DNA from 2 places in the Arthrobacter sp. 92 genome. Region 2 is predicted to be linked to the other one. Evidence: riboswitches for the same ligand, from Rfam matches in the RefSeq annotation. Region 2 holds a riboswitch; the other holds the start of a gene.
What was found. Region 2 has a riboswitch for cyclic di-AMP ahead of ACP4XC_RS04410 (M23 family metallopeptidase). Riboswitches for the same ligand answer to the same signal wherever they lie in the genome.
Positions count from the first base shown of each region.

Region 1: another riboswitch for cyclic di-AMP. It lies ahead of ACP4XC_RS03790 (hypothetical protein); the one in region 2 lies ahead of ACP4XC_RS04410 (M23 family metallopeptidase).

Region 1 is NZ_CP189863.1:799,710-815,128, reverse strand. Features, by position in the region: gene ACP4XC_RS03810 (winged helix-turn-helix domain-containing protein) at 193-1,065, opposite strand; gene ACP4XC_RS03805 (hypothetical protein) at 1,613-2,503, opposite strand; gene ACP4XC_RS03800 (response regulator transcription factor) at 2,739-3,479, shown strand; gene ACP4XC_RS03795 (HAMP domain-containing sensor histidine kinase) at 3,482-5,014, shown strand; cyclic di-AMP (ydaO/yuaA leader) riboswitch at 5,197-5,364, shown strand; gene ACP4XC_RS03790 (hypothetical protein) at 5,364-6,143, shown strand; gene ACP4XC_RS03785 (glycosyltransferase) at 6,393-7,877, shown strand; gene ACP4XC_RS03780 (glycosyltransferase family 39 protein) at 7,878-9,911, shown strand; gene ACP4XC_RS03775 (ArnT family glycosyltransferase) at 9,918-11,924, shown strand; gene ACP4XC_RS03770 (HAD-IA family hydrolase) at 11,952-12,620, opposite strand; gene ACP4XC_RS03765 (glyoxalase superfamily protein) at 12,695-13,105, opposite strand; gene upp (uracil phosphoribosyltransferase) at 13,186-13,821, opposite strand; gene ACP4XC_RS03755 (phosphatase PAP2 family protein) at 13,834-14,637, opposite strand; gene tadA (tRNA adenosine(34) deaminase TadA) at 14,698-15,201, shown strand; gene ACP4XC_RS03745 (DNA glycosylase AlkZ-like family protein) at 15,225-15,419, opposite strand, start outside.
Region 2 is NZ_CP189863.1:941,372-956,790, reverse strand. Features, by position in the region: gene ACP4XC_RS04450 (alpha-mannosidase) at 1-1,395, opposite strand, end outside; gene fdhD (formate dehydrogenase accessory sulfurtransferase FdhD) at 1,575-2,447, opposite strand; gene ACP4XC_RS04440 (molybdopterin molybdotransferase MoeA) at 2,529-4,070, opposite strand; gene ACP4XC_RS04435 (DUF6457 domain-containing protein) at 4,067-4,417, opposite strand; gene mobA (molybdenum cofactor guanylyltransferase) at 4,471-5,163, opposite strand; gene ACP4XC_RS04425 (HNH endonuclease) at 5,282-5,782, opposite strand; gene ACP4XC_RS04420 (NlpC/P60 family protein) at 6,031-6,792, opposite strand; gene ACP4XC_RS04415 (C40 family peptidase) at 6,951-7,637, opposite strand; cyclic di-AMP (ydaO/yuaA leader) riboswitch at 7,690-7,848, opposite strand; gene ACP4XC_RS04410 (M23 family metallopeptidase) at 7,997-8,818, opposite strand; cyclic di-AMP (ydaO/yuaA leader) riboswitch at 8,822-9,041, opposite strand; gene ACP4XC_RS04405 (metal-dependent transcriptional regulator) at 9,177-9,872, opposite strand; gene serC (phosphoserine transaminase) at 10,203-11,333, shown strand; gene ACP4XC_RS04395 (MFS transporter) at 11,323-12,660, opposite strand; partial or broken gene ACP4XC_RS04390 (DUF3027 domain-containing protein) at 13,019-13,415, opposite strand; gene ACP4XC_RS04385 (cold-shock protein) at 13,424-13,807, opposite strand; gene ACP4XC_RS04380 (hypothetical protein) at 13,992-14,225, shown strand; gene ACP4XC_RS04375 (helicase-associated domain-containing protein) at 14,236-15,419, shown strand, end outside.

The DNA.
Region 1 (15,419 bases), 140 kb from region 2:
CCGAGACTACGCCGGGGCACCCTGCGCCAACAGGGTCAAAGGGCCGCACCTCCGCCGCGGACGCACAAACGCCTCTGGCACGGATGCACGAAGGCGGCACTGTGCAAAGTCAGGGCGCTGCTGCGCAGCGGCAGATACCGAAAGCGCCCGCCCCCAGTATGGGAACGGGCGCTTTTCGCGCGTCGCTTGGGTCTAGATGGAGTATTCCGGAGCGGCCCAGACAACAACCTCCGGGTGCTCATAGAAACGGTAGCCCTGGCCGCGGACGGTGCGGACGGTATTGGCAAGGCGGCCCAGCTTGGAGCGCAGCCGACGGATGTGGACGTCGATGGTGCGCTCATTCGGGACTTCCTCGGCGTTGCGCCACAGCCCTTCGAGCAGCTCGTCGCGGCCCACCGTCCGCGTGCCGTTCTCCACGAGGTAGTTCAGAAGCTCGAATTCCTTGAAAGTAAGGTTCAGGGATTCCCCGTCAAGGTGGACTTCGCGGCGGGCGAGGTCGATGAGCACGCCGGATGGGCGCGGATCCTGCGGCTGCTGCAGGCGGGCGGCCTCGGTCCGCTGGCGGGAGTTGACGGTGGGGTCACCAAAGGTGGAACGGACGACGTCGAGCGCCGAACCCGGGGCGCTGGCAGGGGCCACCGCAACAGCGGCGTAGCTTTCAGCGCCTGCCACCAGCGACTGGGCGTAGGCACGGATTTCCTGGGCAAGCTTGGCAATGGAGGTTCCCGCTGCGGCTGCGGTTTCCTCATCGATGCCCATGTAGAGCACAAATCCGCGGGCCACGTTGTCGTTCGCAACGGGACGAACTCCGCTGGCGCCGGCCCCTGAGATCACCGGGGTGGGAGCAGTCTGCGGGGCGGGCTCCGCGGGAGAGACAGCACGGAGCTGGCCGTAGGAGTTCGGGTTGTAGCCCTGCGGTGCGTAGCCGGGGGCGGGGAAGCTGTTGCCGGGGGCTGCCGGCGGGAACGACGGGCGCGCCCCGAAACCCTGGCGAAGGCCAGAGGCCTGGCCGCCCTTGTTGGCGTTACGGACGGAGATGTGGACGTATCCGGATGCAACTGACATGGAATGCTTACCTCAATGTGAATGGCCGTCATCGCGGCTCGAATGCTGGCTTTCCCCGCAATGAGATCTGGGGAGGGGCGCCCGACGCTGGGCTGGGGGCGAATGCCTAAAAACTTCTCGGGGTGGGAAGTTAGGCGTGCATTCGACAACAGCGCTTCTCGACGCCAGCGGGTGGGCTGGACCGGAGTTCTGCGGCTGCAGGTGCTGTTGAGTTCTTGTTCACAATTGAAGTGTGCAACGTAACAATGAAAACTTGCAAGTAACAATGGACATCAAAGTCCGCATAGTGAGACAGGATCCCGCTTTGTGGCCCAAATCACGATTCTGCAAGGCAAATAAAAGCCGGTGATTCTCGGTTGAAATCGAGCAGAATAGGCATTCTAGCGAATATTATTCTCCCTCATCCCAATTCCTGGACTTGATATTCATCGCATGCTCATATGCCCAAATGCTGCCCGCCCTGCTGGCGATGTCCAGGAACCAAGCGGTTCCGGAACCCCTCGGGCTCCGGAACCGGCCGGTTTGGTTCACCGGGCGCGGTCCAGAGTCAGTTGTTCTGCCCGGTCGACCCGGTGGACGCAGTGCTCATGAGCTGCACTGTTTCGGCCGGGAAGCCGGTGGACTCCTTGGCGGCGACGATCCTTACCATGGCACCCGAGACGATATCCGCTACGGTCAGCTGGCTGGTGCTCCCGCCTGCCGCCTGTTGACGCCTCTGTTGCTGGTTGCTCACCACTACGTCGGAACCCAGCGAATATGTCCGGCTGAACCCGTCAGCGCTCTTGACGGTGACCGAATCCGCACTGACCTGACTCACCGTTCCGGTCTGTTCGACCTTTGTGACGTAGGCGTTGTCCTGGAGGACGACGAACTCGGAGTGGACGGCGGCAGACAAACCGCCCATCCCGCTCAACCCGTCCGGGGCAAAGTTTCCGGGACCGCCCTTGCCGGACATTCCCCCGCCTGGAAAGCCTCCTTGAGTGCCGCCGGCCTGTGCGCCCCCAGCTCCGGGCATCCCGCCTTGCAGGGCATTGCCGCCGGCCGCATTGGCTGAAGCGGAACTGGATAATGCGTACACGCCCACGCCGGCACCGCCGGCCAGAACCACCGCGGCTCCGGCCACTGCCAGGCCCCGCTTCAGGGTCCAGGGCTTGCCGCTCCCTGCGACGCCGCCCTTCGGGAATGTGCCTGCCGCGGGCGGAGCTCCCCAGCCTGCGGACTGCTGCGCGGCCCCCCAGCCTGTTTCCGGGCGCGCCTCCGGAGCTGGAGCCCCTGGTGCCGGCGGAGCTGCCCACCCGGGTGCAGGCTGGTCTGCCTGTGGGTGGGTCCGGTACTGCGGAGCAGGCTGAGAAAGCGGCGCCTGCTGCCCGGCTGCGGCGGGATTCCGTTCGGATCCGTGTGTGGCTTCCGGAACAGGTGCGTCGTGCTGACCATTCATGGTGTTCTCCTTCGGGTGCGAACTTTGTCCCTCCCAGAGTGGAAAGGCATCCTGTGCACCGGCTGTGCGGCACAACAGGGTGGCCTGTGACCTTCCCGACCCCTGGCGTGTCCCGACCAGGGGTGAAACGGCACATCAGGGGGACCGGCAGTTTCCAGCTCGCTAGGCTGGGATTCACAGCCGGCGCACAGTATCCCCAAAGCGGCGGCTAACCAGCAGATCGGAGAGTTGTCATATGGCCACTTCGCACTCCACCACCAACAACCTTCCCCAGCTCACCCACCCGGACGGCTCACCCATCCGTGCCCTGGTGGTTGACGACGAGCCCAGCCTGTCCGAACTCATGAGCATGGGTTTGCGGATGGCGGGATGGTCCGTGGCGGTGGCTGGCGACGGGCCGGAGGCCGTGAAGCTGGCCAAGGAGTTCCGCCCGGACGTCCTGGTGCTGGACGTTATGCTGCCAGGTTTCGACGGCGTTGAGCTGCTGAGCAGGATCCGCGCCTTTGCGCCCGAGGTTCCGGCTTTGTTCCTGACCGCGAAAGACGCCGTCCAGGACCGCATCACCGGCCTGGCCGCAGGCGGTGACGACTATGTAACCAAACCGTTCAGCATGGAGGAAGTGCTGTTGCGCCTGCACCGGCTGGTCCAGCGCTCGGGTGTCGCCGCCATGGATACGGCCGAGTTGGTAGTGGGCGATCTTGTCCTCAACGTGGATACCCGGGAGGTGACCCGCGCCGGGCAGGAACTGCAGCTCACCGCTACTCAGTTCGAGCTGCTCCGGTATCTCATGGAGAACCCAAAGCGCGTTGTCAGCAAGGCCCAGATCCTGGATCGGGTGTGGGACTACGACTTCGGCGGCCAAGCTAACATCGTTGAACTCTACATCTCGTACCTGCGCAAGAAGGTGGATGCGATCCACCCGCCCATGATCCACACGGTGCGCGGCGCCGGCTACGTCATCAAACCGGCGGATTGAGCGTGCCCACACTTTCCGGTGAAACCCGCAAGGACGGCCGCAGCTGGCTGAACCCGTCCACGTGGCACCTGCGCACCCGGCTGGTCCTTGTGGCCATGGCCTTGCTGGTGGCCATCTGCGGCGCCGTGGGGCTGTTCAGCTATGCCTCCATGGACTCGTTCCTCACGCAGCAGCTTGACAAGCAGCTGGGCCAGGCGTCCCACCTGTCCAATGAAGCCGGGCGGCCACAGCTGGGCAACCCTTCCGGACGGCCCGATCCACTGGAAGGCAGGGGCCAGGGCGTGGGCACCCTCATCGCGCGGATCTCCAACGGACAGGTCAGCAGCGCAGGCCTCCTGGCCTCCGACGCAACCAGGGATTCCCTGTCGCCGGGAGACGAGAAGGCGTTGGCAGACCTCCGCCACGACGGAAACCCGGTGGACCGCACGCTGTCCACCGGCTCCTACCGGCTTGTGGCTGTCGAGGCGCCCTACGGCGACGTGATCGTCACCGGCCTGCCCCTGGCCGCGAAGCAGAATACGCTCACTTCGCTGGTGTGGACCATGGTGGTTGTCTCGCTGGCAGGACTGGTGCTGATCGGCCTGGCCGGAACCGTCCTGATCCGGCGCACCATGAAGCCGCTGGAGCAGCTCTCCGAAGTGGCCACACAGGTTTCGCGCCTCCCACTGGACGCCGGCGAGGTGGCACTCGCGGTTCGCGTACCGCCGTCGAACGCCCATCCCGGAACCGAAGTGGGCAGCGTTGGTCATGCCCTCAACCTCATGCTGGACAACGTTTCGAAAGCCTTGGAAGCCCGGCAGGAAAGCGAAACAAAGGTACGGCAGTTCGTCGCGGACGCCTCCCATGAGCTGCGCACGCCGCTCACCGCGATCCGCGGCTACACGGAGCTGATGCGGATGACCGAGAATTTCACGCCGGACGGCAGGAAGTCCCTGGCCCGGGTGCAAAGCCAGTCCGAGCGGATGACGACCCTGGTGGAGGACCTCCTGCTGCTTGCCCGTCTGGATGAGGGTCAGCCCCTCAAGCTCGCCGATGTGGACCTCACCCAGCTGGTGGTGGAAACCGTCAGCGACGAAAAGGTGATGGCACCGGACCGCGTCTGGCAGTTGGAACTGCCAGAAGAGCCGGTGGTTGTCCGGGGCGACGCCTCACAGCTGCACCAGGTACTGGCAAACCTGCTCTCCAACGCCCGCAAGCACACGGTGCCCGGCACCAAGGTTGTTACCGCGGTGATGAGGTCAGCCGACGGCAGCGCCGTAGTGACGGTGACGGACAACGGAGCCGGCATCCCGCCGGAATTTGTGGACCGGGTTTTTGCCCGTTTTGCCCGGGCGGATGCCGCCCGCACCAGCCCGGTGGGGTCCGGTTCGAGCGTGGCCGCGGCCGGCGCTGCGGCCACCGAGGGGACAAGCGGCCTGGGTCTGTCGATCGTTCAATCGATCGTGGAAGCCCACGGCGGCAGCGTGGAAGTTACATCACGGCCGGGCCGCACGGAGTTCGCTTTCCGCCTGCCAGCGGGAGGGCCGTCGTCCTAGCGGGAGGGCGGTGATCCCAGCAAACCGGAGGTCTGTGTGTAACGAATCGATGCACACCACAGCGCAAGCCGACCCACCGTCGTCGTGATCTCTGTTACCGAAACGTGACTTAACCGCGATACTCCTGTACCGTTTTTATGGTGCGGCCATCGATCTGGCCGCATATCCGGATGGACGCCAAACTCTGCCGCTTCCCGGATTCCTCATGATCAGGCAGAGGCGGGGGACCCAGGTCTCCGGGCATTCTGCATCAGACGCCCTTGGGGTGAAGCCGACACGTGAATTTCCGTGCGGCCGGATGACCTCATCCGAACCCGACAGCTAACTCCGCCGGCATCGAGAGGCAACCATGACTGAATCCCTGCATAAAACACGCCCCGAGCGCGTTTCGCGCAAGTCCCTGCTGCGTGCCAAGCCCTCGCGTCACCGCGCCGAATCGGCCAAGCCCGCGTCCCCCCTGTCCCGGTTCGCCGCCAGCCTGGAGGGTTCCGGCCGCCGGGCAGCGGTCATCACCACGGCCTGCGCTGTGCTGATTGGAGCCGGAGCGGCGGGCCAGGCCTCCGAGCCCGCCAAGCCCGGAATCACCGCGGCCAGTGCCGGCAGCGCCGCCACAACAGCCGACGCACAGTCCACGCTGGCGTTTGAGAAAATCCTGGTTTCGGCCATGCCCGCGCCGGCATCGGTCAGTCTCGAGCCCCAATCCGCCGGAAGCCCTGCCCCGGAGAAGGCCCCGGAAGCCCCCGCACCGGCAACGGCACCGGCACCAACTGCGGCACCCGCCCCTGCGGCCGCACCGGCGCCGGCGCCCCCGGTCGCGGTTGATGACCCCGCCGCCGCGCAGGCCTACGCGGTTGCGCAGCTCCCCACCTACGGCTGGGCCCCTGACCAGATGCAGTGCCTCATGAAACTGTGGACCAGGGAATCCGACTGGAAAACCACAGCCACGAACTCCAGCAGCGGCGCCTACGGCATCGTCCAGTCGCTGCCCGCGGAAAAGATGGCGAGCGCCGGCGCGGATTACCTGACCAACTTCCGCACGCAGATCAACTGGGGCCTGGGCTACGTCAAAGACCGCTACGGTTCACCCTGCGGCGCGCTGGACTTCCACTACGCCAACAACTGGTACTAAGCCAGGCGCCCGCTCCACAACTAACTCACCGGATCTACCATCGGGCAGCTCAACAGCTCGAGGGTCTTCCGCCACTCAGATCCTCGAGGGCCCCGCATCCACGCGATCCGGGGCCCTCGGCGTGCTCCGCGGCCCTCCGCGGGTACGAACGGTGCGCCGCCCAAGTCCGTCCGCGCCACGCCGGACTTGCACAGGCCCTGCACAGCTTCGCCCTAAAGCCCTCATAAGAGCCGGCGTCACAGTTGATCCATGACGCTCACCGACCAGGCCCCAGGAACCCTGCCGCATCCACCCGCCGGCGCGGCCACCACCGCAGGAACGGGCGGCCTTCCCCCCTTCCTTCCCACGGGACGCACCCGCCGCTCCCCGGTAAATACCGGAACCATGGTTCCCGTCCTGGACGTGACCGTCCCGGTGTACAACGAGGAACGGGATTTGGAGCAGTGCCTGCGGCGGCTCCATGCCTATCTGCACGGCACGTTCCCGCACACCTTCCGCATTACGGTGGCCGACAACGCCAGCACCGATGGCACCCTCAAGACCGCTGAGCGGATTTCCCGGGAACTGCGCGAAGTGACGGTGGTCCATCTTGAGGAGAAGGGCAGGGGCAATGCGCTGCGCAAAGTCTGGCTCGCCTCGCCGTCGCCCGTTCTGGCCTACATGGATGTGGACCTGTCCACGGACCTCGCCGCCTTGGGCCCCCTCCTCGCGCCCCTGATCTCGGGCCATTCGGACCTGGCCATCGGCACCCGGCTGACCCGCAATTCACGGGTCATCCGCGGACCGAAGCGCGAATTCATCTCCCGCAGCTACAACTTCCTGCTGCATTCGCTGATGGGGGCGCATTTCAGCGACGCCCAGTGTGGGTTCAAAGCCATCCGCGCCGACATTGCCCAGCAGCTGCTCCCCCACACCCTGGACAACGCCTGGTTTTTCGATACGGAACTGCTGGTCCTGGCCGAAAAGTGCGGGCTCCGCGTGCATGAGGTCCCGGTGGACTGGACGGACGATCCCGACTCCAGCGTGGACATTGTGCAGACAGCAGTGGCGGATCTGCGCGGAATGGCCCGGCTCAGCAAGGATCTGGTGTCCGGACGCATTCCGGTCCCCGAACTGCGCGCCGCACTGGCGCGCGGCCCGGTTCCCGCGATGTCCCGGGGCCAGGAGCAAAGCCAGGGCGGCAGCCTCTTCGGCCAACTGGTCCGTTTCGGCGCCATCGGCGTGGTTTCCACGTTGGCGTACTTGCTCATCTTCCTCATGTGCCGGGGCGTGATGGACCCGCAGTTGGCCAATTTCCTGGCCCTCCTGGTCACCGCCGTCGCCAACACCGCCGCCAACCGCAGGTTCACCTTTGGGATCCAGGGCAGCGGCTATGCCGCACGCCATCACTTTGAAGGGCTGCTTGTCTTCGGCATCGGGCTCGCCCTCACCTCGGGCGCGCTGGCCCTCGTACACAGTGCGACGACGCCGGAACGCTGGGTCGAGATTCTCACCGTGACGGCCGCGAACCTCGCCGCCACAGCCGTGAAATTCCTGCTGTTCCGGCTGTGGGTCTTCCGCCACCGACGGATGACCGCACCGGCCGCCGTCGGGACGCCAGCCGGCGCTGGGCTCTCCCGCCCGGACCCCTCCCACGCTACCCCTGCCGACGGGAACGCCGTCCCCTCCCAAGCGGATGCCGCCGACATGGATGAATCAATCACCAGACTTCCCAGCACAGAAACGGCCGACTAAATGACCACGACCCTGACCACGCCCGCTCCCGTGCCGGATGGCTTGCCAGATTATTCACCGGCGGCAGCCGGCCGCCGGCCCGCGGACTCCATCCCTGCCGTGTCCCGCCGTGAACGGCTGCTCTTCGGGCGCCAGCCCCGGTGGATCCGGCCCTCCGCCGCGCTGCTGCTGGCAGTGACCGCGGCGCTCTACCTTTGGAATCTCGAAGCCACCGGCTATGCCAACTCGTTCTATGCCGCCGCCATCCAAGCCGGCACCAAGGACTGGACCGCTTTGCTGTTCGGCTCCCTGGATGCGGGCAACGCCATCACCGTGGACAAGCCGCCCGCGGCCCTGTGGATTCCCGCTCTCGCCGGCCGGATCTTCGGCTTCTCGGCACTGAGCATGCTCATTCCTCAGGCGTTGATGGGGGTGGCCGCCGTCGGGCTCCTCTACCTAACGGTGAAACGCGTCTCCGGGCCGGCGGCCGGACTGCTCGCCGGCGGCGCCCTGGCACTGACCCCGGTGGCGGCGCTGATGTTCCGTTTCAATAATCCAGATGCCATGCTCACCCTGTGCCTGGTGCTGGCGGCCTATTTGACCACCCGCGCCATTGAGAAAGCCGGCTGGAAATGGCTGGTAGCGGCGGGTGCAGTGATCGGTCTGGCATTCCTCACCAAGATGCTCCAGGGCTTCCTCATTGTGCCGGGCCTTGCCCTGGCCTATTTCTGGGCTGCACCCACAACCCTGGGCCGGCGCGTGCTTCACCTGCTCGGGGCGGCCGCGGGAATCGCACTGGTGGCGGGCAGCTACATCGCCCTGTTCCAGCTGACCCCGTTCTCCGCCCGGCCCTACATGGCGGGGTCCGCGACCAACAGCTTCCTCGAACTCACCTTCGGCTACAACGGCCTGGGCCGGATCACGGGTTCCGGGGCCGGCATGCCGGGCGGCGGCGCCGGTGGCGGCATGGGCGGCAACGTGGGCTTCGGCGGAACACCTGGCATCACACGGATGTTCGGAACCAGCTTCGGCGGCGAAGTGTCCTGGCTGCTCCCGGCAGCCCTGATCCTGCTGGGCGCCGGGCTCTGGTTTACCCGGCGGGAAGCCCGCACTTCCGGCACCCGCGCCGCCCTGATGCTCTGGGGTGGGTGGCTCCTGGTCACCGCAGGGATCCTTAGCTTCATGGGCGGCACAGTGCATCCGTACTACGCCGTGGCCCTGGCTCCGGCCATCGCCGCGATCGTGGGAATCGGTTCCGTGGAACTCTGGCGCGGACGGGCGTACTGGCCGGCACGGATTGTCTTGGCCGTAACCGTCCTTGACGGCTCAGCCTGGTCCGCCGTGCTTCTGGGCCGGGACGCCTCCTGGCTGCCGTGGGTGCGGATCCTGGTGGTTGCGCTGGGCGTCCTCGCGGCCCTGGCGTTTATCCTGAGGCTCGATAACCTGGCTTCCGTCCCCGCGCAGGTCCGGAAAGCCGCCGCCGCGGGCGTTGTGGTAGTTTCCCTCCTTGCCGGCGGGCTGGGCAGCGCGGCGTGGACCATGGCAACGGTGTCCCAGCCTCATTCCGGATCAATCCCCACCTCCGGCCCCACGGCTTCGGCCATGGGCGGCATGGGCGGCATGGGCGGCGGAATCCGGACAACGGACAGGACCGACGGATCCGGCGCCACTGATGATGGCACCGCTGGCGCACCCGGCGGGGGCGCCCCGGGCGGGGAGGGCACCGCGAGCTCCGAGCTGACCGCCTTGCTGAAGTCTGCCGGAACCAAGTGGTCCGCCATTGTTTCCGGGGCCTCCCAGGCCGCCAGCCTTGAGCTGGCAACCGACACCAATGTGATCGCCCTCGGCGGCTGGAACGGCGGCGACCCGTACCCCACGCTGGCAGAGTTTCAGGCCATGGTGGGCCGCGGCGACATCGGGTACTTCATCTCGGGCGGCGGCATGGGCGGCATGGGCGGCGGCCGCGGAGGCAACTCCGAGGTAGCCACCTGGGTGGCCGCCAACTTCCAGGCTCAGACTGTGGGCAACTCAACCGTGTACAAGCTGAGCAAGTAGGAAACCATGACCGATACCCTCCGACGCCCTGCGGTCTCAGGCCGGCGTCCATCACGCCAGCGTCCTCCCGGAGCGGGTGCGGCTCCGAACCGGAACCGGTTCCTGGGGCGCCGCCTGGAGCTTGCCGCTCTCCTGCTGGCCACCGGGATACTTTATCTTTGGAATCTCGGGGCGTCGGGGTGGGCCAACGCCTTCTATTCGGCGGCTTCCCAAGCCGGCTCCCAGGACTGGACCGCGTGGTTCTTCGGCTCCTCCGACGCCGCGAACTCCATCACCGTGGACAAGCCCCCCGCGGCACTGTGGATCACCGGATTGTCCGTACGCTTGTTCGGGCTCAATTCGTGGAGCATCCTGGTTCCGCAGGCACTGATGGGTGTGGCCACGGTATGGCTGGTCTATCTGGCTGTCCGACGGGCCGCGGCTCCGGCCACGGCGGATGCCGTGTTAGCCCACCGGGCAGGACTCTTTGCCGGAGCTGTAATGGCCCTCACCCCTGTGGCAGTGCTCATGTTCCGTTTCAACAACCCCGATGCTCTCCTGGTTCTGCTCATGACGGCGGCCGCGTACGCTGTGCTGCGTTCCATCCAGGACGCCCGCCTTCGCTGGCTCCTCCTCGCTGGGGTCTTCCTTGGGTTTGGTTTCCTCACCAAGCAACTGCAGGTCTTGCTGGTGGTTCCCGGCTTCGCTGTTGCGTACCTCCTGGCGGCCCCGGCCGGCCTCGGCAAACGTATCCTGCACCTGCTCGGTGCCGGCGCCGCCCTGGCGGTCTCGGCAGGGTGGTGGCTCGCCGCCGTCGAACTCATCCCCCAAGACGCCCGGCCGTACATCGGCGGGTCCCAGTCGAACTCAATCCTTGAACTGACCCTGGGCTACAACGGCCTGGGCCGGCTGAGCGGAGATGAGACCGGTAGCGTGGGCGGCACCAACGGCTGGGGCACGCCCGGACTGTTCCGGCTGTTCAACAGTGAATTCGGCGGTCAGATTGCCTGGCTGCTTCCCTCCGTGCTGGTGCTGGGCGCGGCGTTGCTTTGGCTGGGACGGCGGGCGCCGCGCACCGACGCGGTGCGCGCCTCGGTGGTCTTTTGGGGCAGCTGGGTGCTGGTCACTGGCCTGACCTTCAGCTTTATGGCCGGCATCATCCACCCGTATTACATGGTGGCGCTGGCACCTGGAATCGCTGGCCTCGCCGGGCTGGGGGGTGTGATTCTGTGGCAGCGGCGCGCTCAGCTGATCGCCGCGGTGCCCCTGGCCGCCGCCATCGTGGTGGCCGGTCTCATGGCCTTCGAGCTTCTGGGCCGCTCCGCCAGCTATGTGCCATGGCTCCGTTGGGCCACCCTGTTGGGTGCGCTCGCCTCGGCCGTGGTGGTGTTGTCAGTCGCCGCCGTTCCCGGCTTCCGGTTCTCCGGTCCGCTGCAGCGCACGACGGCGGCGCTCGCCGTGGCCGCCTCCCTCGCGGGGCCGTTGGCCTCCTCGCTCACCACCGCCGCCACAGCCCACACCGGATCGATTGTCAGCGCCGGACCGGCAACGGGCATGGGCCGTTTCGGTGCCGGGGGCGTGGGCATGCTCCGCGGGCAGAACACCGCCAACGGATCTGTTCCACTCCGGCAACAGGGCGCAGGCGGCCCAGGGGGTGCCGGCGGAATGGGCGGAATGGGCGGCCTTCTGGGCGCCACCACGCCGTCGGACGCCTTGGTTAGCGCGCTGAAATCCGGGGCGGACCGCTACACCTGGGCCGCCGCCGTGGTGGGTTCAAACAACGCCGCAGGCTACCAGCTGGCCACCGGTCTGCCGGTCATGCCGGTGGGCGGTTTCAACGGTACCGATCCGTCGCCCACGCTGGCGCAGTTCCAGAAGCTGGTCTCCGAGGGAAAGATCCACTACTTCATCGCAGGAAGCATGATGCAGGGCCAAAGCGGATCGGATGCGGCCGCCCAGATCGCCACCTGGGTGCACGCTAATTTCGAGGCCCAGACCCTCGGCGGCACCACCGTGTACCTGCTGGGGGCCTAGCCGCCGGGCCTCACAACCGGGACGACTTCACAACAGGAAGGATATGGTCCTGACGCCGTCGGCGCTGACGTCCGTGGTTACGGAAACGGCTGAGTAGTCCGGAATGTGGAAGACGCCCTCCGGGAGCAACCCGGTGTTCGGGCCCACGGCGACCGTGCGTATTCCAGCGGCGAGTCCGGCGGCAATACCTGCCGGCGCGTCTTCGAAGACCAGGGCGTCCTCCGGGGCCACCCCGAGCAGCGAGGCGGCCCGGAGGTAGCCTTCCGGGTGCGGCTTGCCCCGGGTCACGTCCTCGGCCGTCACTGAAGCTGCAGGAAGGTCGATGCCCGCAGCGGCCATCCGGACCTCGGCCAGCGAGCGGGACGCGGACGTTACCAGTGCCACCGCGTTCGCGGGTAGTCGCTCCAGAAGCTGCAGCGCACCCGGTATGGGCACGATCCCCCGGGTTTCCGCCAGTTCCATGCGGCCAAGCTCAGAGGTGAGGGCATGGACATCGGCACCGGCGGGAGCAAATCGCCGCACGGTGTCGATGGCCTGGACCCCGTGCGAGGTGCGGAGGATTTCAGCGATGTCGAGGCCAAAGCGGCCTGCGAAATCACCCCAGACCTGTTCCACGATCCGGGTGGAATCAACCAGTGTTCCGTCCATGTCGAACAGTACGGCTCGGGCGGTGACGGTCCGGTTCTGCAGGCTCATCCCTCCATCCTGCCCCAGCGGCCGGTGGCCGGCGACTCGTCGCGCTGGCGCGGCCCGATGTGAAGAGGATGGCCTCAGACGAAATCCTCCGGAATGGGCTGGACTTCGGGAACGTCCGCGTCACGGGGAATGAACTGCACGGTCCAGGTGTTTCCGTCCGGATCCGCGAAGTAAATGAAATGTCCCCAGGGCTGTACGTCGATCTCGCTGACGTCCACCCCATTGGCCTTGAGCTGATCGCGGGCCGCGTGGATGTCGCTCACCACCAACTGCAGGCCCTTCTGGGAGCCGGGTGGCATCTCGGTGATGCCTGTCCCCAGCACCAGCGAACAGGCTGATCCCGGCGGCGTCAGCTGTACGAAACGGAGGTTCTCGTTGACCTGGTGGTCGTGGTCCGCGTGGAAGCCCACCTTGTTTACGTAAAAATCCTTCGCCCGGTCCACATCCGTGACCGGCAGGGGCACCAGCTCAAGTTTCCAGTCCATGCGGCACACAGTAGCCGGGAGGCCGCCGATGCGGAAGGGCCCGCCGCCTGCGGCGGGCCCGCGCGGCGATGCGGGGTTCCTTAACCGGCGATGCCGTAGAGGCGGTCTCCGGCGTCGCCGAGTCCCGGCACGATGTAGGACTTTTCGTTGAGCTTTTCGTCGATGGAGGCCAGAACAATGGTCACGTTGGCGTCGGAGAGCTCCTCCTCCAGCTTGGCCAGCCCTTCAGGCGCGGCAAGGAGGCAGATGCAGGTGACGTCGGATGCGCCGCGCTTGAAGAGGAACTTGATGGCCTCGCGCAGGGTGCCGCCGGTGGCAAGCATGGGGTCCAGGACGAAGATCTGGCGGTCGGTGAGGTTCTCGGGCAGGCGCTCCGCGTAGGTGATGATGTCCAGCGTCTCCTCATCCCGTGCCATTCCCAGGAACCCGACTTCAGCGGTGGGCACCAGCTTGGTCATGCCTTCCAGCATGCCAAGCCCCGCGCGGAGGATGGGAACCACCAGCGGGGTGGGCTTGGTGAACGCGGTGCCGATGGTGGTGCTGACCGGGGTTTCGATAGTGACCGGCTCGGTGCGGACATCGCGGGTGGCCTCATAGGCGAGGAGCGTCACGAGCTCCTCGGTGAGCTGGCGGAAAACCGGGGAGGGAGTGTTCTTGTCCCGCAGAACGGTGAGCTTGTGGGCGACCAGCGGGTGGTCCACTACGAGTGTGCGCATGGGTCAAAACTATCACCCGGACTGGGAGCGCCCTCCCGAGGATTCAGCGGCCCCGGCGTTGTCCGGACCGTGCCCATGATCCAGGATGGGATGGTCGAAGGTAGGTGCGGGACCGGCATGCTTGCGGTGCCGCATCACGTGGAAAAGCCTGTGGGCAAGGATCACGATGCCCAGCCACGCCAGGCCCAGCAGCCACGCGGCGATGACGTCGGTCATCCAGTGGTGACCCAGGAAAACCCTGCTCAGGCCCATGGCCACGATGAACACCGCGCCTGCGGTGATCAAGCCAACACGGGCGATGGTCCTCCGCAGCTCCAGGCATGTCAGGTAGACCACCACACCGATCACAACCGTGGTGTTCAGCGTGTGGCCGCTGGGAAACGACGGCGAGGTCTCATACGGGGGAACCGCATCGGCGTGGTCAGGGCGCGTCCGTCCGAACAGCTTCTTGCCCACCGACGTGGCCGTGATGGAAACTGCTGCCGCTCCGCCCACAAGGATGATGGGCCGCCAGGTCCGGCTGTGGATGGTCAGCCAAGCTGTCAGGATGCTGGCAAGAATCGGCATGCCGATCCCGCCACCGATGTTGGTGAAACCGGTGACAAAGGAGTTAAGGGCCGGAGTCCGCCACCCCTCCACGAGCGCCAGCGCGGGTTTGTCCAGATTAGCCAGGCCGGCATCATCCACCACGTTGTCATAGACTTCTGCCCCCATAAGGGCTAGGGCCACTACGATCACCCCGCCCACGAGCAACGTGATCCAGAGGGCAGCGTAAGGAACCACCCACCGCCCCCAACGGTCAGTCAAGGATTTCATTGTTGCCTCCCGGTTTCCTGCTTACCACGGCTGCCTCCGCTTCGAAACTATCATTGAGCCATGACGTCCCCGGAGCCCCGCCACGCAGAATGGATGGGCCTGGCCCTTACGGAGGCACGGCGAGCCCTGGCCACCGAGGACGTGCCAATCGGCGCCGTCGTTATTGGTCCCGACGGTCAAGTGCTGGGTGCCGGCCGGAACGAACGTGAGGCCCTCGGGGACCCCACAGCGCATGCCGAAATGGTGGCGATCCGCGAAGCCGCCGCCCGGCTGCAGTCCTTGCGGTTGCAGCATGGCGAGCGCAACGACGGCTGGCGGCTGGAGGACTGCACCCTGGTGGTGACCCTCGAGCCGTGCGCCATGTGCGCCGGGGCGGTGGTGCTGGCCCGGATCCCACGGGTGGTCTTCGGCGCATGGGATGAAAAAGCGGGCGCCGCTGGCTCTGTGTTCGACATCCTCCGGGAGCGGCGGCTCAACCACTGGGTGGAGGTCTATGCCGGGGTCCGCGAACAGGAGTGCGCCACGCTACTGAGGGATTTCTTCGCCAGCCACCGCCGGCCGTAGCGGGCGTGCTAGGACAAGGTGTATTAGGACAACTCTGCCGCGTTCAGCGCCTCGATCCGCTCCTGCCGGGACGCGGGCGAGTCGAGGCTGAAGGAGCGGAAGTCACCCAGGTCCTCCCGGATCCAGGCTTCCACCTCGGCGATCCGCTGCTTCACAGCCTGCGTGGGAGCACGGAACAGCCAGCGGGCGATCCTCTCCTTGACCGGATCGTACTGCCA
Region 2 (15,419 bases):
ATAGCCGAACGGCACCAGCGACACGGTGCCGCGGCCGTGGTCGCGGTAGTTGCGTTCGGCGTGCGCCAGTTCCCGTCCGCTCAGTTCAGAGTTGTAGGTGTCCACAGGCGGGAAATGGGTAAACAGGCGGGTTCCGTCAATACCCTCCCAGTTGAAGGTGTGGTGCGGCATTCTGTTGACCTGGTTCCAGGAGATCTTCTGGGTCAGGAACCAGCGGGAGCCGGCTGCCTTGACGATCTGCGGCAGTGCCGCGGAGTAGCCGAACGAGTCCGGCAGCCAGGCCTCCTGGCAGTCCACGCCAAACTCGTCGAGGAAGAATTTCTTCCCTTCAACGAACTGCCGGGCCATCGCCTCGCCGCCGGGCATGTTGGTGTCCGATTCGACCCACATCCCGCCCACCGGAACAAACTGGCCGGCCTTGACCTTTTCACGGATCCGCCCAAACAACTCCGGGTAAAACTCTTTTATCCAGGCCAGCTGCTGTGCTGATGAACACGAGAAGACAAAGTCCGGCGAGTCGTCCATCAGCGCCACGACGTTGGAGAAAGTCCGGGCGCATTTGCGGATGGTTTCCCGGACGGGCCAGAGCCATGCGGAGTCGATATGGGCGTGGCCGGTGGCCACGAGTTTGTGCGCGGAGGCATAGGCGGGGCGGGCCAGGACCTCCGCCAGTGCCGCACGCCCCGCGGCGGCAGTTCCGGGAACATCGTCCGGGTCCATGATGTCCATCATGCGCTCGAGGGCCCGCAGTATTTCATGGCGGCGGGGCAGCTCGATGGGCAGCTCGTGCATCAGCCCGCCCAGGGTCCACACGTCCTGCTGGAGTTCCCACACGGTCTGGTTCAGCTCGGCGATTGCCATGGTGCCCAGTCTGTAGGACGGCTCACTGCCTGCTGTGGCCTTGTCCCCGTAGGGCATGGCCGCAAAAGTCCAGCCCTGGGCGACGTCCGGATTCGCGGCGGCCTCGACGTAGAAGTCCACGGCCATCCCGCTGCCCAGCAGCTTGAGCGGGATGTACTGGTTACGGGGTGAGATGGCTTTGATGATGGTGCCGTCCGGGCGCCACGCGATCCCTTCGCACTGGAAGCCGGGGATTTCGGTGGTGAAGCCCAGGTCCACCACGATCTCCACGGCGGTGTCGGTGGCAGTGCCCCAGGAATCGGGCACCTCACCCTGCAGCCGAAGCCATGTGGTGCCCCACGGCCTGCCCCAGGCAGCCCCGTGCGCCTGGGGCGCGAATTCGTGGCGGAGGGCCTCCATCACGGAGACCGGTTCGTCCGGCGCGTCCCAGCTGCTCAGGGTGAGCGGTACGCTGCGGGTGTACACCGCGGCATCGATACGTTCCCGCACAAAGCGGTCGAGACGGACTTCCGTGAGCCGGCGGTCGTCATGCAATGTGGTCCTCTTTAAATGCGGGGATGTGGGGGGCACCGCGCAGTGCCTGCGTGGCCGTCGTATCCAGCCTAGGCGCACCCGCTTCGTTAACTGCTCATTCGCAACCGTGGGAGCGGATCGGCGTGTCCATTCGATGGATAAAATCTACTTCCTCGAACCGCATTAGCCAAGCACTTTCCTTATCCCGGCACGGCGGCCGGAGCCGTGATCCTGTGGCGCCCCGCGTAGACATTCAGGGTTGTGCCGCGGCTGAAGCCGGCCAGTGTCATGCCGCTTGCTTCCGCGAGCTCCACGGCGAGGCTGGACGGTGCGCTGACCGCTGCCAGCACCGGGATCCCCGCGAGCGCGGCCTTTTGAACGAGTTCGAAGGATGCCCGGCCCGACACCTGGAGCACCGTGCCCGTCAGCGGCAGAAGCCGTTCGCGAAGGGCCCAGCCCACGACTTTGTCCACGGCATTGTGGCGTCCCACGTCTTCACGCACGCAGAGCAGCTCGCTGTCACCGTCCTCCGTAATCCGGAACAGTCCTGCTGCATGGACCCCGCCGGTGGTTTCGAAAACCGCCTGGGCAGCGCGCAGCTTGTCGGGCAATCCGACGAGGGTCTCCACAGGCAGTGTCAGAGGGTCCGCTGCCGGGCTGAAATGCGATGACTTCCGGACGGCATCGATCGAATCGGTGCCGCAGATTCCACAGGAACTTGACGTGAAGATATTGCGCCCCCGCTCCGGCAGTTCGACGTCGGGCCTTAGCCGGGCTTCCACCACGTTGAAGGTCTGCACTCCGTTCTCGTCCTCACCGGCACAGAAACGCAGTGACACCAGTTGTTCTGGGGCCCAGATAATGCCTTCCGAAACCAGGAATCCGGCCACAAGGTCGAAATCATCACCGGGCGTCCGCATGGTCACCGTGAACGGAAGGGACCCCAGCCGTATTTCCAGGGGTTCTTCAACTGCCAGCACGTCCTCCCGGTGCCTCACCGGGAACTCAAGGGCCTGGGCTGAACCGTCCAGGACGAACCTGTGGACCTTGCGGCGTTGTGTCATTCGGGCCACGATGTCCTCCTAAATGCCGGGCCGGGACTGGTCATAGAACAATCATTGCAAGCAGTGTGCCGGGGCACCAGCGGGCGGCTGTCAACCAAGGAGTGCGCTCCAGTCCACGGGTCCGTCGCTTCCGGCGGCCTTACGCCCCGGCTTGCGAACGGAAGTTCTGGGTTTGGCCGCCGGTGGGCTCGGTGCCGGAATCGGCGGACCCCAAGGCAGGGCGAAGGCCGGCACCATCTCCCCAAGCTGCACACCGTGGGGAGGAACCACCAGTACGCCATCGGCCGCTGCGAGCCCGCGCATCATGCCGGGGCCGGTGTGTTGTGCCGGGGATGCCATGCCATACAGAAGCCTGAAGGGCATCAGCCGGGTCCGGCCCGGATCGGGTTCGAGCATGGCGCCGCTGGGAACTTCGCCCACCGGCGGAACGCTGCCGTGGCCCAGCGCCGCCAACAGCGGGGCACCGATTGTGCAGAGAGCCATCATGGCGGCGAGGGGATTGCCAGGGAGCCCCAGAATGAAACGCCCGTCCGGCAGTTCGGCCAGGACGGCCGGGTGTCCAGGACGCATGGCGATCCCGTCGATGATCAGCCGCCCACCCAACTCCTCCACGGCACGCCTCAGATGGTCGGTGCCGGATCGGCCCGTCCCCCCGGTGGTGATGACGACGTCGGCAGGTACCGTGGCGTGCTTCACGACGGCTTCCTCCACGCTGCGCTCCTGGGGGTCCGTATCCTCCCGGAGGACCTCTTCCGCGTTCACGTCTTCCAGGTTGACGTCTTCCAGGTTGACGTCCTCCAGGGCAGCGAGCCATTCCTCGTAATCGTCCCCGATTTTCACCTGCCCCGCGTCGATTCCGCCAAGCATTTCCACCACGGCGGCGAGCTGCGGCCCGAAGGTATCCCGGACCTTTCCCGGCCCTGGAAGCCCATCGACCACCACTTCCGATCCGGTCAGAAGGAGCCGAACCACCGGTTTCCCTTGAACCAGGACAGTGTCGTGCCCCGCCAGCGCCGCCAGCGCCAGGTGGGCGGGATTCAACCTTGTTCCGCTCCTGATCAAGACGTCCCCGGCGGCTGCTTCCTCACCCGCCCTACGGATATGTTGCCCGTTGCGGGGGTCCCCGGGGCGTGCGCCACCGCCGAGCACCAGGAGGGGCAATCCTTCCTCGTCCGCGGCGATAACGCCGCTCTCGCTCCGGAGCACCGCCCTGGCGCCGGGCGGAATGAGGCCGCCGGTCACGATGGGGCTGGCTTGGTGGGGGGCGAGCCGGTGCCCGGGCTCGGCCAGGATCCAGGGCCCGCTGCCATTGACAGCCCAGCCATCCATCGCGGACGACGCATAATGCGGTATGTCCTGCAGTGCGGTGACGTCGGCGGCGGCTATACGCCCCAGCGCAAGTCGGAGCGGGACCTGTCCGGCCGGGATCGGGGTCGCGCACTCGAAAGAGGCGGCCCTGGCCTCCTGCCAGCTATGTGCGAGGTGGGTGTGCGCGCCGGAAACGGCGCCCACGCTGCCCTCTTCGGGTTCAGCGTCTTCGAGTTCGTCCTGTTCGGGTTCGTCCTCTTCGGGTTCAGCCCGCGCTGCCGCTTCGTTGGCAGCGCCGCTGCCGTCCGGAGCTGCAGCGGTCATGTCCTGGGATTCCCCTCGACGGACGGTTCCGCCGCGGCCCCGGTACGCGACGTGTCCGCCGGTTCGGGGGTTTGCGGAACGCCGGCATAGTCCTGCACCAGCGCCCTGGCCACTCCCATGGCCGCCTGCATGGACTCCGCATCCGGAACCTGGCCGGAGCCCGATGCCATCCCTGCGGCGAATCCCGCAATAAAAGTCGTCAGTGGAGCCGCCGGGCGAACCACTGCGTGCGCTGCCACCCCAGCCAGCGCGAGCACCTCGTTGATGTCCACCTCGACGCCTTCGAGTTCGAAGGCTTGAAGCAGCGCACGGCACCACTCCTCCAGCGTTTCATCCTGGGTTTTCACGGCGGCCTCCAAAGTTCAATTCCAGCTGCGGTGACACGGCACAGTTCCACAAATCATGAACCCTGCCCGGACACCCCGAGTGCGGAGGCATCGTCCCACGTGTCCACGTCATCCGTGGAGCCTGCGGGGACGGTGACAGCCCGCAGGTCAAGCCTAGCAAGCAAGGCGAAAACAGAGCCTCCTCTTAGGGCGCCGCGCTGCTCCAGCTTACCCGCGGATTCTCTTAGCACGCGCGTGCTATAAAAGCCCGCAAGCGGCTGTTTCCGCCCGTCTGCAGACACGGCGATGACCCCGTCCGAGCCGGTTGGCAAGCCCGTAGCCGCCGTTTCAGGGTGGACGTCTCCACCGGCCGGTCCGTCGGCGGAGATCGCAGGGGCGCGAACATCTGAAGCGGCTGCAAGGAGGGCGCTCCGGAGGGCACGTACCGCGCACTCCGCCCGCGGCATGTCGCACGCCAGGATCAAAGTCAGCTCCGCGCGCTCAGCGCCCAGGCCTCGGTCGAGGGCCGCCAGGCCGGCGGCGATGGCCGCGGCAGGGCCGGCAAAAGGTGGCTCCTCACGGCAGCTCAGAACCCCCGGTGGAAGAGTTCCTGGATCCGGACCCACCACGGCGATGGCCCGTGCACCACGGGCGGCCACAATCGACCGCTGCAAGAGGGTGGAACCCTCATAAACGAGACGCGCTTTTGGCACACCGCCCAGGCGGGACGAGCGGCCGCCCGCAAGGATCACAGCATCAAACTCCACACCGCCAGCCTAACCCTGCACAAGCAGGGCACGATTCATCCGGCCACGTCCAACCGGCCCTGCCGAGCGCCTCAGTCCGCAGAATCCGGTCCGGCGGCCCGAAGCCACACAGCTGAAGTCAGGCCGCTGATTCCGGCAAGAGGAACGGATCCCACGCTGGAGTGGGCTTTTCCAGTTCCTTGATCTGCCAGATCGTGCCATGCGGCGGGGCCGGCACGAACCTTAGCTTCCAGCCCATCTCGGCCGGCGTGTGGTCGCCCTTGACGTTGTTGCAGCGCAGGCATGCGGCAACCAGGTTCTCCCACGAGTCCGCGCCACCGCGCGATTTGGGCTGAACGTGGTCTATGGTGTGGGCGGCCTTGCCACAGTAAGCGCAGCGGTGGCCGTCGCGGCGAAGAACGCCCCGCCGGCTGACCGCCGTGACGGCGTTATAGCGGGGCCGGATGTAGCGGTTTAGGAGAATCACGGACGGGCGGCCCAGAATCTCCTGCGGCCCGACGACAGGATCGTCGCCTTCGGCCACCACGCTCGCTTTTCCGGTGAGCACAAGGACCAGCGCCCGGCGGAAGGTCACTACCGCCAGCGGTTCATATCCAGCATTAAGAACGAGAGTGCGCATGCACATACCTCTTCACGGCCGCACCCGTCAGGGGCTCGAGGGCCGGCTGCCCTCTGCTTGTCCGGGCTATGGATCGACACCACAAGAGTAAACATAGGAGACCCATATCACGTAATCGGGCCGCTCAATCATCGCCGTGTCACCTGAATGTTCCCTCCCGCGGTGGAAAGGAACTGACACTCCGGCACACAAAGAAGGACCCCTGCCGCAAGTGCAGGGGTCCTTCTGGCAGCATCGCTGCAGGGTATTTAGCCGCCGACGCGGATGAAGACCGGGCCGGAGCCCACGTTGACGCTGTACAGCGCGGTGGTTCCGCCGTTCCAGCCGCCGTGAACGGCCATGCCGTTGCCAACGTATACAGCGATGTGGGCCATGCCCATGCCGCCATTCTGGTAGTAGGCGAGGTCGCCCGGCTGTGCTTCAGCAGCGCTCACCGTGCGGCCCAGGGACAGGTAACCGGCCGGCCAGCCGTGGTAGTTAATTCCAACGGCTGCCAGAGCGTTGGTGGCCAGGGCGGTGCAATCCTGGGAAACACCAAGCTGAGCGTAGGCGGCTGCGGCGATTGAGGCGCCGAGTCCGCTGGCCGCTGCTGTTGCCTTCGGGGCTTCCGGAGCGGCGACGGTTGCGGTAGCTGCAACGGCAGGTGCCGCGGCGGGGGCGGGTGCTTCCTGAACCGCAACAACAGGCTTCGGAGCCTCGACGGCGGGTGCCGGGGAGGTGGAGACAGCCGGCTTCTCGTAAGAGATGGCGATGCTGGAAGCAGCAGAGATGTTAGCCGGAGCGGCCGACTGGACTTCCAGGGTGGATGCCGAGGTGGCTTCGCGCTGAACGTTGGTGTCTGCAGCGTTGGCTGCGATTCCGCTGGTCAGGACAAGGCCGGAAGCAGCAGCGATAACCGCTGCCTGACGGCCCATGCCGCCGGCGTTGTCGCCGACAGCCTTGGCAATGACAGCAAGCGAGTTGGTCTTGGTGGCCTCGGCGCGGTGCCGTGCGATCGCACGAGTAGTCATTATTTCTCTCTTTCGTTTTCCTCAGACTGCGATGGCAGGCCGCGGTTTTTGGACGCTCCGGCATCTTGGGGGTAAGCCGGAACGGCCCGAATGGGTGATTTAGCGAAGTGCGCGTGCAGCATGGAAAGCACGCGCGGTTGAGCGGTGTAGCGCGTGCTTTAGCGCATGGTGTAGTACGAAGACGTGCCCGTCGCGGACACCGGAAGCAGCAGGGTGCCGTCGGAGGGGTTCAGCGCGCTGATCATCATGCCGTTGCCGACGTAGACCCCCACGTGGGCGCCGCCGTTTTGCATGACAAGGTCGCCCGGCGCCGGGGTGGCGGTGGGCGTCATGGCGTTCCATGCATTGGTGCGGGGGATGCTGATGCCGGCCTGGGCGTAGACCCACTGGGTGAACCCTGAGCAGTCCCAGCCGTTGGGAGTGGTGCCGCCCCAGACGTAGGGGTGGCCGATGCCGGTGTAGGCGATTGCAGCAAGTCCGGAAGCGGCGGCCGACGCAGCGGCATCGGAAAGCTTGCCCGGTGTGGCAGCCCCCGTGGAGCCTGCATCGGCTGTCTGCGATCCGGTGGACTGTGCCCGAAGCGTTTCAGCCTTGGGCGCCGCCTTCGTGGTCACGGACGGACGCTCGAAGGAAACAGTCGCGGTGGGAGCCGCCGTAACAGCAAGCTCAGCCGACTGTGACCCGGACTCTGTGGACGCTGACACCCCGACGTTGGCATCCGCGGCATTAGCCGGGAGTCCAGCGCTGAGGATAAGTCCGGATGCAGCTGCGATCACGGCAGCCTGGCGACCTACGGTCCCGGCGTTAGCAGTCACAGCCTTGGACACCGAGCTCAAGGGGTTCATACGAACCATTTGCGCGCGATGGCGCGCAGCATTGTGGCGTGAAGACACGAAGGTAGCCTCTCCCAATGCCTACGAGGTGAGCTGTCGGATTCGGATGGGAGTCACCCGGCCACTCGGCTTCCTGGGAAGCTTTGCGACTTAACCCCAAGGTCTTCTTGCGAAGACCAAAATTGGTTCCCCCGCCTCTGCCAGACGATGTCATGCGAACGGACCTTGAGCGGTGGCAGAGTTAGGCAATCCACTCAAGAGCGCCAACTTCGGAAAAGTTGGCGTGCTTCAAACGGTACAGCAGTTGGACGGCAATGTCACATTCAGATCACGGAGTGTCACAGGAATTTGAGAGTTAGCCATCGATTTGCTCAGAGCCAGCCGAGGGGGTCAACGACGTCTCCGTTGACCATCACCTCGAAGTGCAGGTGGCAGCCGGTGGATGCACCGGTGGTCCCGCTCAGTGCGATCACGTCGCCGCGGGAGACCTTCTGGCCCACCTGGACAGAGGATGAGGAGAGGTGGTTGTACGTCGTCTCAAGGCCGTTTCCATGGTCGATCACCACGCGGTTTCCACCGCCATAGGGGTGCCATCCCGCGAACGTGACGGTCCCGCTGGCGGCGGCATGAACCGCCGTTCCACACTGGGCGGCGTAGTCCTGACCGCGGTGGAATTCGCCGGCCCCGCCGGTGATCGGGCTTACCCGGAAGCCAAAGGGCGAGGAAGCAATCATTTGGTCCAGGGGCGGCCCCAAGGTCCCCGACGACGATGCTCGGGTTATGGTTCCGACGGACTGGGCGCTCAGGAGCTGCTTGAGCTTGCCGTCCGGGTCCCCTTTGGTGGAAACAGAAGTGCGGTTGAAATCGATCTTGGCCCCCGCGGCAGCTGAAACTTCCGGCTGGGCTGTGGCCGAAGCTGCCGCGGCGGAATTTCCCGTCTCGGCGGCGCTCAACATGGGACCGGTGGACGGAAGGGCCACGGTCAGGACCAGGCCCGCGGCGGCGAGGGCAATGCCGGCCTTCTGGCCGACGCCGCTCGCGGCGGCGAAGTCGGTCACTTGACTAAACAGAGTCCGGCGTCGGCGCGCATCACGATGGGCGTCACGAGGCCGTTCCGCGGGAGCCTCGCTCACCGGGTACTCCGGGGCAGGACCTGCCGCGCGGCGTCGGCCCCTCACGGTCTGCGTGGTCAAGAATGTTCCTCTCTGGATAGCCTGCGGAGTTAGCTGTCGGATTCGGGTCAGAGAGTTTCAGACCCGGCCCGCGGCCCGCAAGCCGTTCCAGCACAGAGGTATCCCAAGGATTCCTTCGTCGGAGAGGACTTGCGCACTGACGGACTTCACCCCAAGACCGCACATAGCGGCCGCTGGTGGTTCCCCCGCCTCTGCCAGTAGGTGATTCGTGCCGCTGATCCGCTGGCAGAGCTCGGCTCCAGATCAGGTAACGCTTTAGTATCGGCGCTAGTCCCCAACTATAGGGGATAAATCAACACGGTAATAATTCCGTTATCGCCGGTGTGAGTAACTTATGGGTGGTCCTACGAGTGCCGACCTAGCTGACGGTGACGAATACGTGCGCCGCAACCTCCGGCGGCAATTCCAGCGCCCCTTCGATGTCCGGCACCCGCACCGAGATGTACTCCCCCACCCGCTCCAGGGAGAGCCTGGCTCCGGGGCGGATTCCACCTTCTTCAAGCTGGAGCAAGAGCTCCGGTTCCACCTGGATCGGCTCCGCCAAGCGTCTCACCGTGATGCGGGAATCGGATCCGTAGCCGGTCATGGCATCGAGCAGGTTGATCACACCGTCAGTGAACAGTTCGGAAGGCTGACCGCCGAGGGCGGCGAGGCCCGGGATGGGATTGCCGTAGGGGGAAACGGTCGGATGGTTGAGCAGTTCGAAGATTCGCCGCTCCACGCGTTCACTCATGACGTGTTCCCACCGGCATGCCTCATCATGAACGTACGCCCAATCGAGACCGATCACATCTGCCAGCAGCCGCTCGGCGAGCCGATGCTTCCGCATGACCTCCGTGGCGCGTTTCCGGCCGGCCTCAGTGAGTTCCAGGTGCCTGTCCCCGGAAACGACCACCAGGCCGTCACGCTCCATCCGGCCAACGGTCTGCGAAACGGTGGGCCCGGAATGGCGCAGCCTTTCGGCAATCCGCGCTCGGAGGGCCACGATGTTTTCTTCCTCAAGTTCCAAAATAGTCCGAAGATACATCTCCGTGGTGTCGATCAGATCCGTCATCCAGCTCAGCTCCTCGAGCACAATCCTTGCGTCAATCCCACCGTACAGCGTGCGGGGCTGATCATCCGATCCGGTTCGTGAGCCCAAGGCAGCCACCGGGGAGGCCCGGCGCGTGCCGCCGTACGTCATGGACAGCTTAGCCTATTTTGAATTACTCCGGATAATTATCCGGCCCCCGGTGAAGGCCCCGCGGGCCGTCTCAATGACTGGACTATGACGCCCGCCGTTCCCGCCCCCATGCGGCCGTCAGGCAGAATAAAAAGGAAGTCTCCGTTGCAGACACCCTTACTGCCGGGCCTCCCCACGTCCACGCCGAAAATTGGAGCCACTGTGAGCGACACCAGCATCACTATCCCCGCCAACCTCCTGCCCAAGGACGGACGATTCGGCGCCGGGCCTTCCAAGGTCCGCCCCGAGCAGATCGAGGCACTCTCGGCCGCATCGGCCACCCTGCTCGGAACCTCACACCGCCAGGCACCAGTGAAGAACCTGGTGGGTTCAGTCCGTAACGGACTGAGCGAATTCTTCCGCGCCCCGGAAGGATATGAAGTCATCCTCGGGGTGGGCGGCTCCACTGCTTTCTGGGACATCGCCAGCTTCGGTCTGGTGGAGAAGAAGGCGCAGCACCTTTCCTTCGGGGAGTTCGGTTCCAAATTTGCCTCGGCCACCAACAAGGCGCCGTTCCTGGACTCGTCGTCGATCATCACGTCCGAGCCCGGGACCCGACCGGCGGCTCGGGCCGAGGCGGGGGTTGACGTGTACGCGTGGCCCCAGAATGAAACCTCCACAGGCGTTGCGGCTCCGGTCAAGCGCGTCGAGGGTGCCGACGAGGGGTCTCTGGTGCTGGTTGACGCGACCTCGGCTGCCGGCGGCCTGGACGTGAACGTCGCGGAATCGGATGTCTATTACTTCGCTCCGCAAAAGAACTTCGCGTCCGACGGCGGACTCTGGCTGGGCCTCTTCTCCCCCGCGGCGCTGGAGCGCGCCGCCAGGATCAAGGCAAGCGGGCGCTGGATCCCGGACTTCCTGGACCTGCAGACCGCTATCGACAACTCCCGCCTGAACCAGACGTACAACACCCCGGCGCTGGCAACCCTGGTGACCCTGGATGCACAGGTCCAGTGGCTCAACGCCAACGGCGGCCTCGATTTCGCGGCTGCACGCACTGCCGACTCCGCAGGCCGGATCTACTCCTGGGCCGAGGACTCCGGGTTCGCCACTCCGTTCGTGGCCAAGGCCGAGGACCGCTCAAATGTCATCGCAACCATCGACTTCGACGACTCGATCGATGCCGCCGCCATCGCCAAGGTGCTCCGGTCCAACGGAATTGTTGACACCGAGCCGTACCGCAAGCTGGGCCGCAATCAGCTGCGGATTGCCACCTTTGTGGCCATCGACCCCGAGGACGTTGCCTCGCTGCTGGAATGCATCGACTACGTGGTGGGCGAGCTCAAGAAGTAGGTCCTCCGCCTCCGCCTTCGACGGCGTCGTCCGGGCCTCGGCCGGGGGCGGCGCCGTTCCGGGTTATGCGGCCGGACACGAGGTGGAATTGCCGCAATCCGCGGGCACGGCGGTTGAAGGTGATCCGCAGTTCCTTGGCGCGGACAATCCACAGGACGCCGACCGCCGAGGCGATCAGCCCCGAGGCTGCCGCGACGGCCATGGACCAGCGAGGGCCGGCCACGTTGGCGACCCACCCGACCAGTGGGGCGCCGATGGGGGTGCCACCCATAAAAATGGCCATGTAGAGTGCCATCACCCGGCCCCGCATGACGGGGTCCGTGGTGGTTTGGACGTAGCCGTTGGCACTGGTCATCATGGTGATCGCAAACAGGCCCACCGGCACCAGGGCCACTCCGAACCAGAAGTAGCTGGGTGCCAGCGCGGCCAGGCCTGAGGTGAGCCCAAACGCCCCGGCAGCCCCGAAGATGATCCGCAGCCGGGGTTTCTTGCGACCTGCCGATAGCAGGGCGCCCGCCACCGAGCCGATGGCCATGATGGAGTTCATCAGGCCAAAAGCGCTGGCGTCCAGGCCGAACTCGGTGCCGACCATGGCGGCGATGAACAGCACGAAGTTCAGTCCCAGTGTGCCAACGATGAAGACGGCCACCAGCACCACCACAATGTCCGGCCGGAAGCGGACATAGCGCAGCCCTTCCCTGATCCGGCCTTTGCCGGCGCCCGCACGCGGCATGATCCGCAGGGAGGAAGCGGAGATACGCCACAGGCTTACCAGCAGGGCCACAAACGTGAGGGTGTTGATGAGAAAGACCCAGCCCGGTCCAACCGCCACGGTGAGGACGCCTGCCACTGCCGGGCCGATCATGCGGGCCACGTTGAACGATGCGCTGTTCAGTGCCACGGCGTTGGGGAGGTAATCGTCCCGGACGAGCTCGGACACGAACGTTTGCCGCACGGGGGCGTCCACCGCGGAAACCAGGCCCAGTAACAGGGCGAAGGCATAAACGTGCCACAGCTGTCCGGCGCCTGAGATGACAAGAATGCCCAGTCCGGCACTGAGCAGCGCCATGGAGGACTGAGTCAGCACCAGGAGCCGTTTGCGGTTGAAGCGGTCGGCTATCAAACCGGCAACCGGCGCGAGGAAAAGCTGGGGTCCGAGCTGCAGGGCCATGGTGATTCCCATGGCCCCGGCGTCATGATCGGTCAAGTGGGCAAAGACAAGCCAGTCCTGCGCCGTTCGCTGCATCCAGGTGCCGATATTCGAGACCAGGGCGCCGGCGAACCAGATCCGGTAGCTAAGTATGTGCAGGGACTTGAAGGTGGACATCATATCCAGCCTCCATGGTGCATATCCCCGAACCGCACCAACTGCTAGTCAGCCTCGCCGGCGGAATCGTCCAGGTGCCCGTGGGTGTCCGGCGCCTGCCCGTCCAAGGCCCCGGAGTCTGGCTCCTCGTCGTTCCCGGACTCAAGGCTGGGAGCCTCGGCCGCCGCTGCGGCGATGAGCTCCACCGCGGCGCCGTTAACTTCATCGCCGGCGGTCACATCGACCCCGCTTTCTTCCCCTGCACTTACTTCAGCGGCACCTTCTTCAGCAGCACCTTCTTCAGCAGCGCCCGAGTCCGCATTGTCGCCGTCCGCCGCCGTTGCGTCACGCGCTGCGGCACTTTCGCCGGCCCGGCTCTCGCCGAATTCCTCGTCCTGGGCGTCCTCCGGGCGGACGCGTTCCGCCCACGGAACCCACTCAGGCGCAAGGATGGAATCCTCGGAAGGCAGCAGGCCAAGCTCGTTGACCGTGATGAGCTTGGACCGCGAGTTGCGGGTCAGCACTGCATACCACTGCCATCCCTGGTACCCGGCCAGTTTGGACTCAAACAGATGCGTCACCAGGCGGTCCCCTTCGGATTTGGCTCCGAGATGCCGTCCAATCTGCTCGGCCGGCGCTATGCCCTGCACCGCTTCTCGGGCAACGTCCACGGCCGCGGCGAGGACTGCGTCGGGTTTGCCGGTGCGCCACACCGGAACGCCGGCCCGTGGCTTGGCCGCAGGTTTGGGCTCGCGCTGATCAGGTTGCGGAGTCATGGGGCTGCCTAGGCGTCCAGCTCGTCGGCGACCTTACGCAGGGCCACGGCAATGGCCTTGCTCTTGTTGCCTTCGGGGTACTTTCCAGCGGAGAGCGTCCCTGAGAGGTTGTCCAGCACAGTCACCAGATCCTGCACGAGGGGTGCCAGGTCCTTGGGGTTGGCCCGCTTTGCCTTGGCGATGGACGGCATTTTATCAAGGACCCGGAGGCCCAGCGCCTGGGCACCCTTGCGGCCATCGGCCACGCCGAACTCCACCCGAGTGCCGGCCTTGAGCTCGGTTACGCCTTCGGGGAGGGCTGACTTCGGCAGGAATACTTCCTGCCCGTCCTCGCCTGCGAGGAATCCGAAACCCTTTTCCTTGTCATACCACTTGACCTTGCCGGTAGGCACGTAATCAACCTTCTTCGTCGTGAACTTGCTGAGACACAGCCGGCCGTCACCGCGTCCGCATCGATATGCGGGTTCAGAGTATGACTGCCCGGACCATGTTGGTCTGTAACTTCAAGGTTATCCTGCCCGGGCCCCGTTTCCTGCTTTGAAGCGCGGCCATCGCCGCACTGTTAGCGTTACTCCCATGACACCTTCCCGCTACCGGCGGCCGCTGTTGATGGTCGCGGCGGTCATCGCCCTCCTTTCCCTCGCCGCTGTGGGCGGCGTCATGGCCATAGCCTTCTCCGGCGGAGCCGCTCCGGTGTGGGTCACCTGGGTTGCCTTGTACGGTTTGCCACTGGCTTTCCTGCTCATGGTATTGATGGTGCTCGATGGCGTTGCGGCCAGACGCCGGGCAGGAAAGCCCAGCGGGCGGTAACGTTGGACTGATGTCCCTTATCCGCGCGCTGAGCAAAGAGCTGGAGGCACGCAGCGACAAGTCGTTGCGGGCCCTGTTCGCCGCGCGGCCGGACCTGATTTCCCCCGGCGTTCCGGATTTTGCCGCCCTGGCGGCGCGGGCGAGTTCACGGGTCAGCGTTCAACGCGCCCTAGAGCGGCTGAACCGGCCACAGATGCAGGTTTTGGAAACGCTGCACCTGTGCACCAATACGGACACCGCCCACAGCGCCTGTGCCGCGGTGCTCAAGAAATTGATCTGCGGCGCATCCTTGGCCTCCATCGAACGGCTGCTCCACTCACTCGAGGAGCTGGCCCTGATCCACCGGGCCGATCCCCCGCACGGCGTCGTGGAGCCTCCGGGGGCAAGGCAACGGTACTACCTTCCGGTGGGGAGTCTCCGTGATGTAGTCGGCATCTACCCCGCGGGACTGGGCCGCAGCTACACGGAACTCGTGCGCCTGCAGCCCGCGTTCGCCCAACGCGTGGTGCAACTGGTGTCGGAGCTTCACCACAGCGGCGTCTCCATCCACCCTGCCACCACTCCAATGGAGGCGGCCTTGTCGCTGCAACACTGGACGTCGACGCCCGCTGCGCTGCAGTCGATCCTGTCCACTGCGCCGGAACGCACGACGGCGCTCCTCGCCAGGTTCGGCAATTGGGCCATGGGCGCCGTTCCCCAGGCGCAAAGGCGGGCCTCCGTCCTCAACGAGGGTCCCGACGTCGGGCCCGTTGACTGGCTTCTGGCCAGGGGACTCCTGGTCCCCCTGGACGCCGCCCACGTGGAGCTTCCACACAGCGTCGGCATTTCCCTTCGCGGCGGTCACGTGATCGAGGACTTCACCCTTTCTCCCCCGGTGCCCAAGCTGGGCCACACCACGGCTGCGCTGCGGAGGAATGCGGCGCTCGGTGCCATTGCCGAGACCCTGCGCCTGGCCGGTGAGCTGTTGCATTTTGTCCGCGAGCAACCGCTCACCACCTTGCGCAGCGGAGGGGTTGGTGTCCGGGAGATGAAACGCCTGGCCGACGCCCTCCGGATTGACCTGCACAATGCCGGCCTGATGGTGGAACTGTGCGCCTTGGCGGGGCTCATCCGGCTGGACGTTGACAGCTCCGCCTGGGTCCAGCCGGCCCAGCTGGAGTGGCTGACGCTCCCCCGGCAGGAACAGTGGCTGTG